2 regions of the Clostridium sp. KLE 1755 genome follow, and region 2 is predicted to be linked to the other one. Evidence: a T-box and tRNA genes for the amino acid it is inferred to sense, from the RefSeq annotation. Region 2 holds a T-box; the other holds one or more tRNA genes.
The links. A T-box is a leader RNA that pairs with one kind of tRNA and senses whether it is charged. The one in region 2 lies ahead of pheS (phenylalanine--tRNA ligase subunit alpha), so its partner is inferred to be a tRNA-Phe.

Region 1 (4,435 bases), on a different contig from region 2:
ACCGCATTCACAATAACAAAAACCAGAACTACTACTGCAACCGCCGCCGCTGCAATTATAATTTTCTTTTTATTTTTCTGCCAGAAACCAGGCGCCTGGGCTGGCTGCTCTTGCTCTGTACCCGGTCCATCCCCCTCGATTTTTGTTCCGCATTTCATGCAAAAAGATGAATCACCAGGTAATTTTTCACCGCAATTAGGGCACACCTTCTCCATCATATTTTCCACAGCAAATTCCCCCTCATAAAATTCAATTACTTATTATCATTTGCAAACGTGCCATTTCCCACAGGCCTGATAACTGCTGTCATTCCATAAAAATGTTCCTGCTTCTTTACCAATAGGGCTGCAATGAATCAGCTTTATCTGGCCAGATATTATTTTTCCCTGCATATAATGCCGTAACCCAGATTAAGGGGATTGGCTCCTCTGCATACTTCATACTTTCTTCCAGCTATTTCGACTTCATCATCCCCCGTAAATACGCAGGATTCCCCGCTTGCTTCACAATACCTGGAAATTGCCTCCATTGCTTTTGCAGGTGTCGGATATTCTGAGATTTCCTCATACGGAACATCAAATGTTACATGAACATAAAAACACTTCCTTTCCTTAAATTGGGCGGCACGCTTTAACGCCCTGAAGCGCATGCCATTAACTTATCAGATGAAGCTATTATACGGCATATAGTGAAAGAATACTACATATTTTGTGTTTTTCTGATACTTTAAATTATGGTAATTTCTTGAAAACACAATAAAAAAGGACTACGGTGTTATCCGTAATCCTTTTTTATTTTAATTATCTATACATCGCTTCAAACTGTGCTAATAAATCTTTCGGCTCATGTGTTCTTTTAAACTCTGAAATTTCATTTACTTTAGCATCAATAGTTGCAGTCATTTCTTTTTTCTTTGAAAATGCAAATAATCCCAAACTATTCTTTTCAGACCTTAAAACATTTAATTCGTCATATTTCTGCTTTAATTCCTTCTCATATATATCCATTGCTTTATCATAAGCATCATAACGTTTCTTTGCTTCTTCAATATATTCCATAACACAATCAGTTAAAGCATTTCTGATTTCACCATTTATATCATTTAAAGTAGTTGCAGAACTTCCTGACATTCTAATGATTTCCGGCGAAAGAATACCCATTCCAACAAATTCATCATATTGTTTTTCAGAAACCAATGCTAACATCTTTTTATCAATGTTCTTGATAACATCTTCTCTCGATTTTTTCACAACTTCCTTCATCGAACTACTGATATTATCTCTAATGAATCTGTCAAGTTTTTTCTTATCTGATAAAGCGGTATTGATTATCTTGTATGAACCCTCGATATTTTCTAATGTACCTTCATATATCTTTTTCCATATTCCAATTTCATCAGTTCCACGATATGTAGCAAGAATTGATATTGGCACTGTTACTTTTTCTGTGTTTTTCAGATTCTTTTTTACATAATCATCAAGCACTTCTGTAAGAACTTCATCTTGATAGTAGTATTGTGCAGTTTTAAAAGTATCAAGATCACACAAACCCATTTCTAAAACCTTTGCATATATATCCGGATTATAAGGGCAACTTTTAAATGCTTGAATCAAAACACTCTTTTTATCTTCAACTAAAGACATATTATTAAGTATTTCTGATGAACGCTTTATATCATATTCCTTTGTTTTAGAATAATCAAATATGTTATTTTGTTGTAATTTATTTAAAAAGGTATCCATCAATTCAGATATGAACATACCAAAAGCATTTGCAATTTCTGCAAATGTTTTAATCATAACTTCTGCATTTTTCTTTTCTGTTACCGATGTACCTCTTGCCGATAATGCGTCCATTGCTCTTTTATAATCTCTATCGGCTTGCTCACATTGTTTTTTTATTGTGCTTGTTTCAAATGCCGCCAATGTCATATGTGCAATCATACTGTTAGAATACATTGATATTCCTGTTCCCGTAACTTGTGAATATGCAGATTGTTGCGCATCTTCCCAATCATCTAAAAAATTCTGCAGTTCTTCTGCTAAATTAAGTCGCAAACCACGCATCATTATATTCTGATAAACATCGTTATAATAAATATATCCTTTATTATTATCTACTAAATCGCTTTCGGTCACATCGAAAATATTATATTTAGCAAGCATAGATATGACTTTTTTACCCTCTTTACGCATATCTTCTTTTAATTTTGTCTCAACTTCTCCTGCTTGGCTAGTTTCACCACCAGTAATAGTCGGTCTATTCATTGTAACCAAAAGGGCTTGTGATAATCTCTTGTTAATTTTTTCAAACTCATTACAATACGATACATAATCTTTTAATTCTTCTGGAAAAGAATAATTTTCACCAAGAAATTTTACTGTAACATCAGCCATATCCCAATACCTCCTACATAAGTATTATCTGTAATTATACTCCTACAAGCCATCAATTTCCACAATTTTCACATCTGATACCCAAGACTGACATGAGAATTATATCTTTTTGCTGTATTTGCATACCATTTTCTAAGTATCTTCCGCTCTCCATCCGTTCATTTTGTCTCTCTGATATTCTTTCTTCTTTTGAAGCTGTTTCCTCCTCTAATGTTTTTTCTTCCTCTGATTCTCTTTCTGCACTTAGAACACTTTCCTCTTCTTCCAGCCTCTTTTCGTTTTCTTCTTTTACTCTTTCATAATGTGCTCTTACATTATATCCGCAGTCAGGACATGCTTCGGCCGTATCCGATACTCTTTCCCTGCCGCATTCAGGACATTTAACCAGCGCCATAATTCAATCCCCCCAAATCACTGTTTTTCTATACAAAAAAAAGGTAATTACCACATATATCAGTAATTACCACTGTAACTGCCCAGAACCGGAATCGAACCAGTGACACGAGGATTTTCAGTCCTCTGCTCTACCAACTGAGCTATCTGGGCCTGCCGCATATAATATTTTATTTGCAACATGGATTATTTTATCGGCTTTTCTTTTAACTGTCAAGCGTTAGATTGTATTTTCATGGATATTTTGTTACAGTTCAGCTTTCGGCTGAATCAATATTCAAAAGTTTTGTGAATATCAAAAAGCTATTATGGGTACGCCGTTTTTTAGCCGGTGCATCGTTCGTTAGTTCAACTGAAGGCTGAACCGTAACAAATTAATCAATTGCAAAAGGAGCCGGTGTCCGGCTCCTTTCACTTCCCTTTTCAGAACCTTCTATCCCAACTGACAAATCATAAATCCCGGCGCTGAAACATCCCCGCAATCATTATCCAGCCATCCTTTGCCCTGTATTTTATCAAAGTCCAGCACCAGCTTACGTTTATTTTGCGCAAGCATCTCCGTGATATCATGGGCACGATCCCTGCACAGGTCCTGCAAGTAAATTCTGCCCTGCAGTTCTTCCTGAAAAGACAGGGTCAGCGTATCAAATTCCCCTAAAACTCCAATCGGCTCTGTAAAAGCCTTCAAATCAAAAGCTACCTTTGCTCTCGGTGTGTAATGTTTCCTTTCCCCCAATGTCCTCGGCAGAAAAGCGATGCTTACCGCCCCGGTTTGGGGATGTTTGCTGCAGACAAGGAAGGGCATTTCTTTTCCGTCTGATGTGACTGCAGGGAAATCCATATCCCTTGTAATCATCCAGGGAGCAAACTCCTCGATTTCCTCACAATCATCAAAAACATGGGAAAGCCATCCTTCTCCGTCCGGTCCGTCTATGGACGTTGTCCAGTCTCTCAGCATTTTCACGGTTGCCCGATTTCTGCTTTCCCCTGTCCCAAACGGCGGCGCTATTCGCTGCCAGCAGACAGCTCTTTCCACTTCGTTGTATTTTCGCCCAAAGTCCAAAACATCAGTTTTTGTACCGCCCCATGCCGGATGGCGCATAATTCCCATGGAGCATCCCAGTCCCGCCGCCAGATACGGCGCATCTTCAACATTCACGATACACTCGCATCCGTGCCGGCCATTTACGGTAAGCCGAAGCGCCTCCCAGGCCCTTCTGATCGCCGTGCTGTAATTAAACTCCCGTGTCACATCATAGGTTCTGAAAAAATCACTGCTTTCCAGCACTTTTGTCAACACAGACGACTCCGTTTCCTTTTCATCCATGGGTCCGCGGCAGATTGCATGTTCAATCCTGACTCCCGGCGCATATTGTTTTACAACTTCAGTCATCATATCCCTGTAGGCGCTGTCACCCGCATGATATCCCCAGTCAACCTTCCAGTATGAGACGCCTGCCTCCTGACACCAGAGAGCCTTTTCTTTCCAGTACTCTCTTGACTGTTCCATAGAATACGGCTCTTTCGACGCCTCTCCGGCGGCATTCGCACAAATCCACAGTCCAAGTCCTCTGTATCCCAGCTGCGTTATTCTTTCTTTCATTTTACGCAGGCGTTCCTGCGGCTCTCCGGGAAAGCCAGGAAAT
Region 2 (4,435 bases):
CATATCCGGTATCAGGAAAGCAACCGTATGGAAGCGATTTCCACGGAGCTGGCGCGGCTGGGAATCCGCTGTGAGCAGGGGGAGGACAGCCTGAGAATATGGCCCGGCAGGCCTGTGCCGGGAGTTGTGGAAACCTATGATGATCATCGGATGGCTATGGGATTTTCCTTGCCTGGGCTGAGAGCCGAAGGGATTGCAATTGCGGATCCCGGGTGCTGCAGAAAAACCTTTGAGAATTATTTCCAGGTGCTGGATGAGGTGGTCATAGGCGTGACAGGATAAAAGAATCCGGCCGTCCCTTCCTCCTTTGGGAGGAGGGACGGCCGGATTCTGGCATTTTGCGGCATGGGGGAGAAGCGTTATTCTTTTCCATCCCAGCAGTAGGTGCATAATTTGCTGCGGTCGATTCCCACGGAGTCGATCATATCGTCCAGGCGGTTATAACGCAGGGAGGTGAAGTTGAGCTGCTCTCCGATGCGGGATACCATGGCCTGGAATTCAGGGGTCTCAGGATTGGAGTAGGCGTCCAGGTTTACGTATTTATTGTCGCCCTCCATTTCTTTGATGACCCTTCTTGTAATGAGATCCATTTCTGAGGTGGATCGGGAGAAGTTGAGGTATTTGCAGGCATAGAGGAGAGGAGGGCAGGCGGGGCGGATGTGTACCTCTTTTGCGCCGCTTTGGTACAGGAATTCCGTTGTTTCTCTCAGCTGTGTGCCGCGGACGATGGAATCGTCGATGAGAAGCATGCTGCGGTCCTGTATCAGATCGCGGACGGGAATCAGCTTCATTTTGGCAATCAGGTTCCTCTGGCTCTGTATGGTGGGCATGAAGGAACGGGGCCAGGTAGGGGTGTATTTGATAAAGGGCCGGGAGAAGGGGATGCCGGAGGTATTCGAATAACCGATGGCATGCGCGGTTCCGGAGTCCGGTACGCCCGCTACGATATCAGGTGACGCATCGTCTCTTTTGGCCATGGACGCGCCGCAGTTATAGCGCATTTTTTCCACGCTGATTCCTTCGTAGGAGGAGGAAGGGTAGCCATAGTAAACCCAGAGGAAGGTACAGATTTTCATATCCTTGCCCGGCGCTACCAGGGTGCGCATGCCTTCCGGGGTGACAACCACGATTTCTCCGGGTCCCAGTTCGCGTTCGCTGACGTAGCCCAGGTTGAGATAAGCAAAGCTTTCAAAGGAGATGCAGTAAGCATTTTCTTTCTTGCCGATGGCTACGGGAGTACGGCCCATTTTATCACGCGCGACATAAATGCCCTTGGGGGTCATAAGCAGGATGGTCATGGAACCGTCGATGAGATCCTGGGCATATTGGAGGCCTTCGATGATGTTTTCCTTTTGGTTGATGATAGTTGCAACAAGCTCGGTGGCATTGATGGTGCCGCCGCTCATTTCCAGAAAATGAATGTGCGATGAAAAGAGAAGCTTCGTCAGAATTTCTTCCGTATTGTTGATTTTGCCCACGGTTGCGATGGAATACGTACCGTGATGGGAACGGACGATCAGCGGCTGGGGTTCATAGTCTGATATACTGCCGATTCCCAGATTCCCTTTCATTTCCGTGACTTCTTTGTCAAATTTGGTGCGGAAGGGGGCATTTTCGATATTGTGGATGGAACGATCAAAACCGCGTTCCCGGTCGTATACGGCCATACCGGCCCGTCTTGTTCCCAGATGGGAATGATAGTCTGTGCCGAAAAAAAGATCGAAGACACAGTCTTCCTTTGATGCTACTCCAAAAAATCCACCCATGATGTTCTCCTTAGTATTGGTTTTCTTGACTGTTCGTAACAGCCCGCATTCCGGACTGCTATGGTTCTTCCGATGGTGGGAAGGCACACGTATCGTTTCCTTTCAGCGCCGGCTCCGGTATCGGAAGTATGTAGATGTATTAAAAACTTGGCATTAAAATCATATCATGATGGAAAATAAATGTATATATGCAAAAGTACAGAAAAATTATATTGACTTTTCTGAAAACAGGCAATAGAATAGGTTACAGACATATTCATGAATCAAAAATGCGATGATGGCGCACAAAGAGTTGTATTTTCCCACAGAGAGAGGGAGTCGTCGGCTGGGAGCTTCCTTGGGTTCAGATGCAGCTTGAATTTCACGCCGGAGCTGTCCTTTTGAAGGCCTTTGGGTTTAGGAGGGAACGTGGCGGCACGTTACGCCGGAATGAGAGCCTGCGGTGCACAGGGCGTTAAACGCCGGATGTGAAGCAGGAATGTGGGTGGTACCGCGGAAATTATTTCGTCCCTGGATTTTTGCCGGGGATTTTTTTGTGTCCAAAATTCCCCGGAGGCTGTCAGGCATAGCGAGCCGCGGCGGCTGCAGGACGGCCGGAGGCCGGACCGCAGGCTGAAGCGTGCTGAAAAGCTGTCAACATTTTTCACATGGAAAAAAATATGCCGGTGTCAGGATTTACGCGCCGGCAGCAGGAGGTTTTTATGAAAGACAGATTGGAACAGATCAAGGAAGAGGTCAGAAAGCAGGTGGAAGCTGCCGGAACCCTTGATAAGCTGAACGAGGTTAGGGTAAACGCTCTGGGTAAAAAGGGCGCTCTTACCGAGGTTCTGAAGGGTATGAAGAACGTGGCAGCCGAGGAGCGGCCGAAAATTGGACAGATGGTGAACGATACCAGAACGGAAATCGAAGCCATGCTGGAAGAAACGAAGAAGAAAATGGAATCCGCCATCAGGGAAGCCAAAATGAAGGAAGAGGTCATTGACGTTACCCTTCCAGCCAGGAAAAACCAGGTGGGCCACCGTCATCCCAACACCATTGCCCTGGAAGAGGTGGAAAGAATCTTCGTGGGAATGGGCTATGAGGTAGTGGAAGGCCCTGAAGTGGAAAACGACTATTATAATTTCGAAGCCCTGAATATCCCCAGGAACCATCCCACCAGGGATGAGCAGGATACCTTCTATATTTCAGAGGATATCGTGCTGCGTACCCAGACCTCTCCGGTACAGGTGCGTGAAATGGAAAAAGGGAAGCTGCCCATCCGCATGATCGCTCCGGGACGTGTGTTCCGTTCCGATGAGGTGGACGCGACCCATTCTCCTTCCTTCCATCAGATTGAAGGACTTGTTATTGATAAGAATATTACGTTTGCCGATCTGAAGGGAACGCTGGCTGAGTTTGCCAGGGAGCTGTTCGGAGAGGAGACGAAGGTAAAATTCCGCCCCCATCATTTCCCGTTCACAGAGCCCAGCGCCGAAGTGGATGTGACCTGCTTCAAGTGCGGCGGCAAGGGCTGCCGTTTCTGCAAAGGCTCCGGCTGGATTGAAATCCTCGGCTGCGGTATGGTGCATCCCCGCGTGCTGCAGATGAGCGGAATTGATCCCAAGGAATATTCCGGTTTTGCATTCGGCGTAGGCCTGGAGCGTATTGCGCTTCTGAAGTATGAAATTGACGATATGCGTCTGCTTTATGAGAATGACGTCCGTTTCCTGAAGCAGTTCTGATGGAAAAAGCGGATAACTGATTTTGTTTCTTCCTATTATAAAGGAGGAATTTTGCGGCTGTTTCATTCATGGGAAAGCCGTGTATACTCAGAATGCGGACTGAAGGAAATAAGAAAGGCATGGATACAATATGAATACAACGTTATCATGGATTAAAGCATATGTGCCGGAGCTGTCATGCACGGACCAGGAATACTGCGATGCGATGACAATGAGCGGCACCAAGGTGGAAAGCTATGAAAGGCTTGACAGGAATCTGGAAAAAATCGTAGTTGGCCAGATAGAAAAAATAGAAAAGCATCCTGACGCGGACAAGCTGATCGTCTGCCAGGTAAATGTCGGAGCTGAGACCATTCAGATCGTTACAGGCGCTCCCAATGTGAAGGAAGGGGACAAGGTACCGGTGGTTCTTGACGGCGGTAAGGTGGCCGGCGGACACGACGGCGGCCCGCTCCCTGAGGAGGGCATTTCCATTAAAGCAGGAAAGCTGAGAGGAGTTCCCTCCAACGGTATGATGTGCTCTATTGAAGAGCTGGGATCCAGCCGGGATATGTATCCCGAGGCTCCTGAAAACGGCATCTATATTTTCAGCGATGATGTGGAAGTAGGTTCCGACGCAATCGATGCCCTGGGTCTGAGGGACACCGTATTTGAATATGAAATCACAAACAACAGAATTGACTGCTTCAGTATTCTGGGAATTGCCAGGGAAGCGGCCGTGACCTTCCATAAGCCCTTCGTCCCTCCGGTGGTTAATGTGCATGAAAATGGGGAAAATGTCAATGATTATATTAAAGTAGAGGTAAAGGATCCCGATCTGTGCCCCCGCTACTGTGCAAGGGTATGTACCAATATCAAAATCGCCCCTTCGCCCAAGTGGATGCAGAGAAGGCTGGCTGCCAGCGGTATCCGTCCCATCAACAACCTGGTTGATATCACCAACTATGT

Region 1: it has a tRNA-Phe gene. The T-box ahead of pheS (phenylalanine--tRNA ligase subunit alpha) is inferred to sense a tRNA for this amino acid. The anticodon was not compared.

What each region holds. Positions count from the first base shown of each region.
Region 1 covers NZ_KE992732.1:69,772-74,206, reverse strand. The annotation lists gene HMPREF1548_RS17400 (zinc-ribbon domain-containing protein) at 1-218, opposite strand, end outside; gene HMPREF1548_RS17390 (hypothetical protein) at 801-2,396, opposite strand; gene HMPREF1548_RS17385 (hypothetical protein) at 2,449-2,790, opposite strand; tRNA gene HMPREF1548_RS17380 (tRNA-Phe) at 2,870-2,942, opposite strand; gene HMPREF1548_RS17375 (alpha-amylase family protein) at 3,223-4,435, opposite strand, start outside.
Region 2 covers NZ_KE992781.1:6,833-11,267, reverse strand. The annotation lists gene aroA (3-phosphoshikimate 1-carboxyvinyltransferase) at 1-282, shown strand, start outside; gene HMPREF1548_RS27415 (amidophosphoribosyltransferase) at 360-1,766, opposite strand; T-box leader at 2,032-2,281, shown strand; gene pheS (phenylalanine--tRNA ligase subunit alpha) at 2,468-3,487, shown strand; gene pheT (phenylalanine--tRNA ligase subunit beta) at 3,618-4,435, shown strand, end outside.